Regions from separate parts of the Streptomyces sp. NPDC059169 genome, predicted to be linked through region 2. Evidence: riboswitches for the same ligand, from Rfam matches in the RefSeq annotation. Region 2 holds a riboswitch; the other holds the start of a gene.

Region 1 (4,028 bases), on a different contig from region 2:
AGCGTGCCGTCCTCACGGAAGGCGTACGAGACGGGTCCGCGGTTGGACGCGACGAGAACCCGGGCTGCGTGCTCGGAGGCTGAGGGCTCGGAGACCATGTCGCGAAACCTAGCCCGTCCCCGAACCACTCAAACGTGCGGCCGGGCTCCGTCGGCGGAGTCCGGCCACACGCTCACTCGATCAGTGGTGGTTGCGTCGGTCCCGGGTCGCGACGACCGCGATGATCCCGGCTGCGGTGAGGGCCACGGCGACGCCGCCGAGCAGCCAGAGGCGTTCCTCGCGGCGACCGGACCCGGCGAGCGTGCCGCGGTTCGTCCCGTCGGCGGTGGGAGCGTCGGGATGCACAGCGGTGGAGGGTGTTCCGCGGTCGTCGGGCCGGGTGCTGGCACCCGCGGCCACCGGGCCGGTGCCCGCCAGGTTCCCGGGGGCCGGACTTGCGTCCGGCGTCGGGCGGCTCCCCGCATCCGGACGGACGTCGTGGGCGATCGGGTTCCCTGGCCCCGCGGGGTTGCCGGGGTTCGCCGGGGGGCCGGCGTTCCCGCGGGCGGACTGTTCCGCGGAACCGTCGTGGTCGGCCGGGGCCACCCCCGCGTGGTCACCCGGGGAGGCAGCGGAGGCCCTGCCCCCCGGGGGCCCGAGGACCACTGCCGCCGTGACGACGTCGGCCGCGGTGTGCGCCTGACCCGGAGCCGCCGCCACGGCCAGGGCCGACGGGCTCGCCGTGGCTGCCGCGGCGATCCCCAGCGCCCCGAGAGAGCGGGACAATCTCCTCGATGGGCGAAGAGAAGCAACAGATTTCGCATTCCTCATAAATGCGAAACTTAGACAATTCAGTGGGATTATCCGGTGCTATGCCGCACGGCGCGTCGCGTACTCCGCGATCTCCAGCATCGGGGGCCGCTCCTCGGTGTCCACCGGGTGGGTGCGAGGGATGAAGCCGCCCTCCCGCCGCTCGAACTGGGTCAGCGCCGGACGCACCAAATGCCCTCGGGACAGTCGCAGCTGAGCCGTTCGGTAGATGGCCGCAGCCATCCGCCCCAGCGCCTGCCCGTCCTGGTGGCGGTGCTGGCGCACCCCGATGTCGACCTGCGCCAGCGCATCCAGGCCCACGGTGTGCAGGGAGTCCACCAGCAGGCCGAGCTCCACCCCGTACCCGACCGGGAACGGCAGCCGTTCCAGCAGTGAGCGGCGCGCCGCGTACTCACCGCCGAGCGGCTGTACGAAGCCCGCCAACTGCGGCCAGTGCAGGTTGAGCAACGGCCGGGCCACCAGTTCGGTCACCCTGCCGCCCTGACCCGGCACAACGCCCAGCGGCCGGTCGTACATGCCCTTGACGAACTGCACGTCCGGTTCGGTCAGCAGCGGGCCGACGATCCCTGAGACGAACTCCGCGGAGAACTCCTTCAGGTCCGCGTCCACGAAGCACACGACGTCGCCACCGGTCACCAGCAGTGACCGCCACAGCACCTCTCCCTTGCCCGGCACGGCCGGGACGCGCGGCAGGACGGCGTCGCGGTGCACCACGCGCGCGCCGGCGTCCGCGGCCACCTTCGCGGTACCGTCCGTGGACCCCGAGTCGACGACCACCAGCTCGTCGACGAGCGGCACCGCCCGGGACATCAGCTCGCGGCGGATCACGGCGACGATCTCCCCGACCGTCTCCTCCTCGTTCAGGGCGGGGAGCACCACGCTGACCGTGGTGCCCTGCTTGGCGGCGAGCAGCCGGTCCAGTGGACGGTCCGCCACCGACCAGGACCGCCGGGCCAGCCAGCGCTCCACCTCATCCAGCACGTGATCTCCATCTCGCGGATCGGACGGCCATCTCAAGCGTCCGGGGGTTCGGTTACAGTCTTGAACAACGCGGACGACCGTCGCATGCCGGGGGTCCTCACGCGGACACAATCGAATACCGCTCATCCAGAGGGGCAGAGGGACACGGCCCGTTGAAGCCCCGGCAACCCTCCAGCCGGTTCTCGTCGCACGTACACGTTCTGCGCGCGGGGCCACGGCTAGGGAAGGTGCCAATTCCGTCTCGTGGCGAGGTGCGCCACGAGGAAGATGAGGAGAAAGGGCCTCGCCTCCATGGCTGTGCAGACCGTTGCCACCACCGATTCCATCGATCTCGGCCCCGCCTCCGGGCTCTCCTGTCGCGAGTGCGGCGAGCGGTTCGACCTCGGCCCGATCTTCGCCTGTGAGCTCTGTTTCGGGCCGCTCGAAGTCGCGTACGACCTGCCGAGCGGCAGCCCCGAAGAGGCCGAAGCGCTGCGCAAGCGGATCGAGAACGGCCCGGAGAACATCTGGCGCTACGCGCCGCTGCTCCCCGTGCCCGCCGACGTGGCGGACAAGCCGAACCTGAACCCGGGCTGGACCAAGCTGGTCAAGGCCGACAACCTCGCTCGTGAGCTGGGCGTCACCGGCGGCCTGTACGTGAAGGACGACTCGGGCAACCCGACGCACTCCTTCAAGGACCGCGTCGTCGCCCAGGCGCTGGAGGCGGCCCGCGCCTTCGGCTTCACCACGCTCTCCTGTTCCTCCACGGGCAACCTGGCGGGCGCGGTCGGTGCGGCCGCGGCGCGTGCGGGCTTCCGCTCCTGCGTGTTCATCCCGCACGACCTGGAGCAGGGCAAGGTCGTGATGGCCGCGGTGTACGGCGGCCAGCTCGTCGGCATCGAGGGCAACTACGACGACGTCAACCGCTTCTGCTCCGAACTCATCGGCGACCCGGTCGGCGAGGGATGGGGTTTCGTCAACGTCAACCTGCGGCCGTACTACGCCGAGGGGTCCAAGACGCTGGCGTACGAGATCTGCGAGCAGCTCGGCTGGCGCCTGCCCGACCAGATCGTCATCCCCATCGCCTCCGGATCCCAGCTCACCAAGATCGACAAGGGGCTACAGGAGCTGATCAAGCTGGGGCTCGTCGAGGACAGGCCCTACAAGATCTTCGGCGCCCAGGCCGAGGGCTGCTCCCCGGTGTCGGTGGCCTTCAAGGCCGGGCACGACGTGGTCAAGCCGCAGAAGCCCGACACCATCGCCAAGTCGCTCGCGATCGGCAACCCGGCTGACGGACCGTACGTCCTGGACATCTGCCGCCGCACCGGCGGTGCCGTCGAGGACGTCACCGACGAGCAGATCGTGGACGCGATCAAGCAGCTGGCCCGCACCGAGGGCATCTTCACGGAGACCGCGGGCGGCACGACCCTCGGCGTGGCGAAGAAGCTCATCGAGGCCGGTGTGATCGACCCGTCGCTCACCACCGTCGTCGTCAACACGGGTGACGGCCTGAAGACCCTCGACGCGGTGGCCCCCACCACGGGTATGTCCGCAGTCATCCGCCCCAACCTGGACTCCTTCCGAGAGGCTGGCCTCGCATGAGCGTCAACGTCCGCATCCCGACCATCCTCCGCACCTACACCGACGGTCGGGCCGAGGTGCCCGCCGAGGGCTCCACTCTCGGTGAGGTCATCGCCGACCTGGAGAAGAACCACACGGGCATCGCGGCCCGTGTCCTGGACGACCAGGGCAAGCTGCGTCGCTTCGTCAACGTGTACGTCAACGATGATGACGTGCGCTTCGAGCAGGGCCTGGAGACGGCGACCCCGGACGGCGCGGGAGTGTCGATCATCCCCGCCGTGGCCGGCGGCTGCTGACTGCGCAGCGTTATGCGAATTGCCCCCTCCGCAAGAGAAGCGGAGGGGGTAATTCCGTGGTGTCGGCCGCGGTAGAGTTGGGAAGTCCCCTTCACCGCGTGTGCCAGCCGCATATGAGAATGCGTCCCGACACGGCGAGAAGCAGCCAAAGTGTTCGAGCCTGATGCGCGTTAAGTGCGGTTTGCCCGGCCCGACTTGCCCGGGAATGCTCGCAATTTGGCCTGTTTCTTCTTTCGGCCCTGCCCAGAATTCTCGTCCGATTGACCTGTTGCAGACCGCGGTTGGACAGATACATTCAGCCGCGGTCGACGCGTTCCGGCGCACGCTCACACCTGTCAGTGGGCGAGGTCTGACCCGGGTCCGCGAAGTGCGGTCCTGTGC
Region 2 (4,028 bases):
TCGGCGGAGAGTTCCCGGGCGGCGACTTCGTGGCCCGCTTCTACTCGATCCACATCCTGCTGCTGCCGGGCATCATGCTCGGGCTGCTGGTGGCGCACCTGATCCTGGTCTTCTACCACAAGCACACGCAGTTCGCGGGTCCCGGACGGACCAACAAGAACGTCGTCGGCATGCCGTTGCTGCCGATCTACATGGCCAAGGCCGGAGGCTTCTTCTTCCTGGTCTTCGGCGTCATCGCGGTCGTCTCGGCGGTCGCCCAGATCAACCCGATCTGGGCCATCGGCCCCTACCGGCCGGACCAGGTGTCCACCGGTGCCCAGCCAGACTGGTACATGGGCTTCTCCGAGGGCCTGATCCGGGTGATGCCCGGGTGGGAGATCAACCTCTGGGGCCACACCCTGGTCCTGGGCGTCTTCATCCCGCTGGTGATCTTCCCGCTGGTCCTGGCGACCATCGCGGTCTACCCGTTCATCGAGTCCTGGGTCACCGGGGACAAGCGCGAGCACCACATCCTGGACCGCCCGCGCAACGCCCCGACCCGTACCGCCTTCGGCGTGGCCTGGCTGACCTGGTACTTCGTGTTGTTGATCGGTGGCGGGAACGACCTCTGGGCGACCCACTTCCACCTGTCGATCAACTCGATCACCTGGTTCGTCCGGATCTTCTTCTTCGTCGGCCCGGTCATCGCCTTCATCGTCACCAAGCGGATCTGCCTGGGTCTGCAGCGACGCGACAAGGACAAGGTGCTGCACGGACGCGAGTCCGGCATCATCAAGCGACTGCCGCACGGTGAGTTCGTCGAGGTCCACGAGCCGCTGACGCAGGAGGCCCTGCACACGCTCACCGCACACCACCAGTACGACCCGGTCGAGATCGGCCCGACGGTCGACGAGAACGGCGTCGAGCGCAAGGTGTCGAGGACGCAGCGCCTCCGGGCACGGCTCAGCAAGGCCTACTACGGCTCGGGGAACCAGGTCCCCAAGGCCACCGTCGAGGAGTTCAAGGAGATCACGAGCGGCCACGGCCACCACTGATCCCCTGCGCTGATCGCAGCAACTGCCACGGCGAGAGCCCCGTCCATCCGCTGGACGGGGCTCTTCGCCGTCCATGCGGGTGGATAGGGTGGGGGCATCCCCATTCGTACGATCCCAGGAGCGACCATGAGCGCCGTGACCCCCGCTGGAGGCAGTACCGCGGCGGGCCGCTCCTGGCCCGCGGTACTCGACGCCCTGCTGTACGGCAGGGACCAGAGCGCGGACGCCACCGCCTGGGCGATGGACCGGATCCTGCGCGGTGAGGCCACCGATGCGCAGATCGCCGGCTTCGTGGTCGCCCTGCGCGCCAAGGGCGAGACCGTCGAGGAGATCTCCGGTCTGGTGCGCACGATGTACGAGCACGCCAGGCTGATCGACGTACCGGGGCCCAGCGTCGACATCGTCGGCACCGGCGGTGACGGCGCCAAGACCGTCAACATCTCGACGATGTCGGCGATCGTCGTCGCGGGGACCGGTGCGAAGGTCGTCAAGCACGGCAACCGGGCCGCCTCCAGCCAGAGTGGTGCGTCCGACGTGCTGGAGAAGCTCGGGGTCAATCTGGAGCTGACCCCGGAGCGGGTCGCCGAGGTCGCGGAGGAAGCGGGGATCACCTTCTGCTTCGCCGTGAAGTTCCACCCCGCACTGCGGCACGTGGCGGCGGCGCGCAAGGAGCTCGGTATCCGCACCACCTTCAACTTCCTGGGGCCGCTGACCAACCCGGCTCGGGTGGAGGCCCAGGCCACCGGTGTCGCCGACGCGCGGATGGCGCCGATCATGGCAGGGGTACTGGCCGAGCGCGGCTCCAGCGCCCTGGTGTTCCGCGGGGACGACGGGCTGGACGAGCTCACCACCACCGCGACCTCCCGGGTGTGGGTGGTGCGGGACGGCTCGGTGCGCGAGGAGCACTTCGATCCCCGGGACGTGGGCATCGACATTGTTCCGGTGGAGGCCCTGCGCGGGGCGGACGCCTCGTACAACGCGGACGTGGCGCGTCGATTGCTCGCCGGCGAGACCGGCCCGGTGCGGGACGCCGTCCTGCTGAACTCGGCAGCGGCACTCGCCGCCTTGGAGCCCGCTGGGGGCACCTTGGTGGAGCAGTTGCGGGTGGGCATCGAGAAGGCCGCGGAGTCGATCGACTCCGGGGCGGCGAAGCAGGCGCTGGACCGCTGGGTGGCGGTCAGCAACGCGTGAGCGCGTAGGGATGGCGGTGCGGGGCCCCGCACCCGCCCGAGGCGGCGGGAGGGGACCGGCCCGCAGCAGCCCGCGAGGGGGTCGGTTCCGACCGGCCCCCTCGTTCGTCCCGGGATCCGGACACGAGTTGCGGGTACCCGATCACATGGCATAGCTTCGCGACAGGTCATGAGCGACAGCGACGAGGCCCCGGCCCGCTGTCCGGCAACCCTCCGTCCGTGGCGGGGTGCCCCGGGTGAAGACCGGGCCGTAGGCAGCGAGGTCTACGGCAAGCGCGGACCCCGCGGACATCTGTGCATGTCCCATCCCTGGGGTCCTGGTCCTCGAGGGAGCTGTCTCGTGAGCAAGCGAATGCGCTAGGGCCGTCGGCCCCGTTCCCCCTCCGCACGCAGTTGCCGTGCGTCGAGGCAACACCCGTGTGTCGGGCGGCAGTCGTGCCGTCGCGCCGGGTTCCCACAGCCCTTTCGCCCCACTCCGCCGGGAGATACCGCCATGTCCGCACGCCTGAACATCGCCGAGACCACCACCCCCGCCCTCGCCGCCGCACCCTCCGACCCCTGCTGTGACGCCCCGCTGCCGGTGCTCGGCCGGGACGTCACCGTTCCGCTCGTGACGGGTGGCGAGGTCACGTACGCCGCCCTCGACTACGCGGCGAGCGCGCCGGCCCTGCAGCGGGTCTGGGACGACGTGGCCGCCTACGCCCCGTACTACGGCAGCGTGCACCGCGGGGCGGGGTACCTGTCACAGCTGTCCACGGACCTGTTCGAGGGCAGCCGCGCAGCGGTGCACGCGTTCCTCGACTGCCGGGCGGACGACCAGGTCGTCTTCACCCGTTCGACCACCGATTCGCTGAACCTCCTGGCGGCCGCGCTGCCCGCGGGCTGCCAGGTCTTCGTCTTCGAGACGGAGCACCACGCGTCGCTGCTGCCCTGGGAGTCCCCCCGGGCCGCCGGGCCGGGCGGGGAGGGCGCCCGGGTGACCTACCTCGACGCGCCGGGCTCCCCCGGCGAGGCGGTGCGGACCCTGGAGGTCGCCCTCGCCGACCGCGACCCGTACGGCCCCGCCCTGGTCTGCGTGACCGGCGCTTCCAACGTCACCGGCGAGCTCTGGCCGGTGCGTGAACTGGCGTCGGCCGCACACGCCCACGGCGCCAGGATCGTGCTGGACGCGGCCCAACTCGCCCCGCACCACCCCGTCTCCGTACGGGACCTGGACGTCGACTGGGTGGCCTTCTCCGGGCACAAGCTCTACGCGCCGTTCGGCTCCGGCGTGCTCGTGGGGCGTGCGGACTGGCTGCAGGCGGCGGAGCCGTACCTCGCGGGCGGCGGTGCCTCGCGGAGCGTGACGAGGCGCACCGACGGCAGGGTGCAGGTGGACTGGCACACCACCGCGGCGCGCCACGAGGCGGGCTCGCCGAACGTCATCGGCGCCTATGCGATCGCCTCGGCCTGCCGGGCGCTGACGGAGGCCGGTTTCGACGCGCTCGTCGCCCGGGAGCAGCACCTCGTCGACAGGGTCCGTGCGGGGCTCGCGGAGATCCCCGAAGTCAGGGTGCTGTCGTTGTTCGGGGACGACTCCCCGAGGGTCGGGGTGCTCTCCTTCGTGGTGGAGGGCTGGAACAGCTCGCACGTCGCCGCCGCGCTGTCCGCCGAGTACGGCATCGGTGTGCGGGACGGCCTCTTCTGCGCCCATCCGCTGGTGCGGACGTTGCTCGGCAGCGACCCGCAGCAGGCCGGCGAGTGCGGTGCAGCGGAGGCCGCGCCGGGAGAGCGAAGCGGGGCGGGGGTCCCCTCGGCTGAAGGC

What was found. Region 2 has a riboswitch for S-adenosylmethionine ahead of ACFXOM_RS04445 (aminotransferase class V-fold PLP-dependent enzyme). Riboswitches for the same ligand answer to the same signal wherever they lie in the genome.
Region 1: it holds a riboswitch for S-adenosylmethionine, as region 2 does, so the genes downstream of both, thrC (threonine synthase) here and ACFXOM_RS04445 (aminotransferase class V-fold PLP-dependent enzyme) in region 2, are expected to answer to the same signal.

The regions. Positions count from the first base shown of each region.
Region 1 is NZ_JBHZCF010000011.1:117,663-121,690, forward strand. Features, by position in the region: gene ACFXOM_RS21375 (trehalose-6-phosphate synthase) at 1-98, opposite strand, end outside; gene ACFXOM_RS21380 (hypothetical protein) at 181-765, opposite strand; gene ACFXOM_RS21385 (glucosyl-3-phosphoglycerate synthase) at 850-1,791, opposite strand; SAM riboswitch class I at 1,911-2,065, shown strand; gene thrC (threonine synthase) at 2,083-3,372, shown strand; gene ACFXOM_RS21395 (MoaD/ThiS family protein) at 3,369-3,647, shown strand.
Region 2 is NZ_JBHZCF010000002.1:127,646-131,673, forward strand. Features, by position in the region: gene ACFXOM_RS04435 (cytochrome bc complex cytochrome b subunit) at 1-1,034, shown strand, start outside; gene trpD (anthranilate phosphoribosyltransferase) at 1,161-2,225, shown strand; SAM riboswitch class IV at 2,390-2,506, shown strand; gene ACFXOM_RS04445 (aminotransferase class V-fold PLP-dependent enzyme) at 2,718-4,028, shown strand, end outside.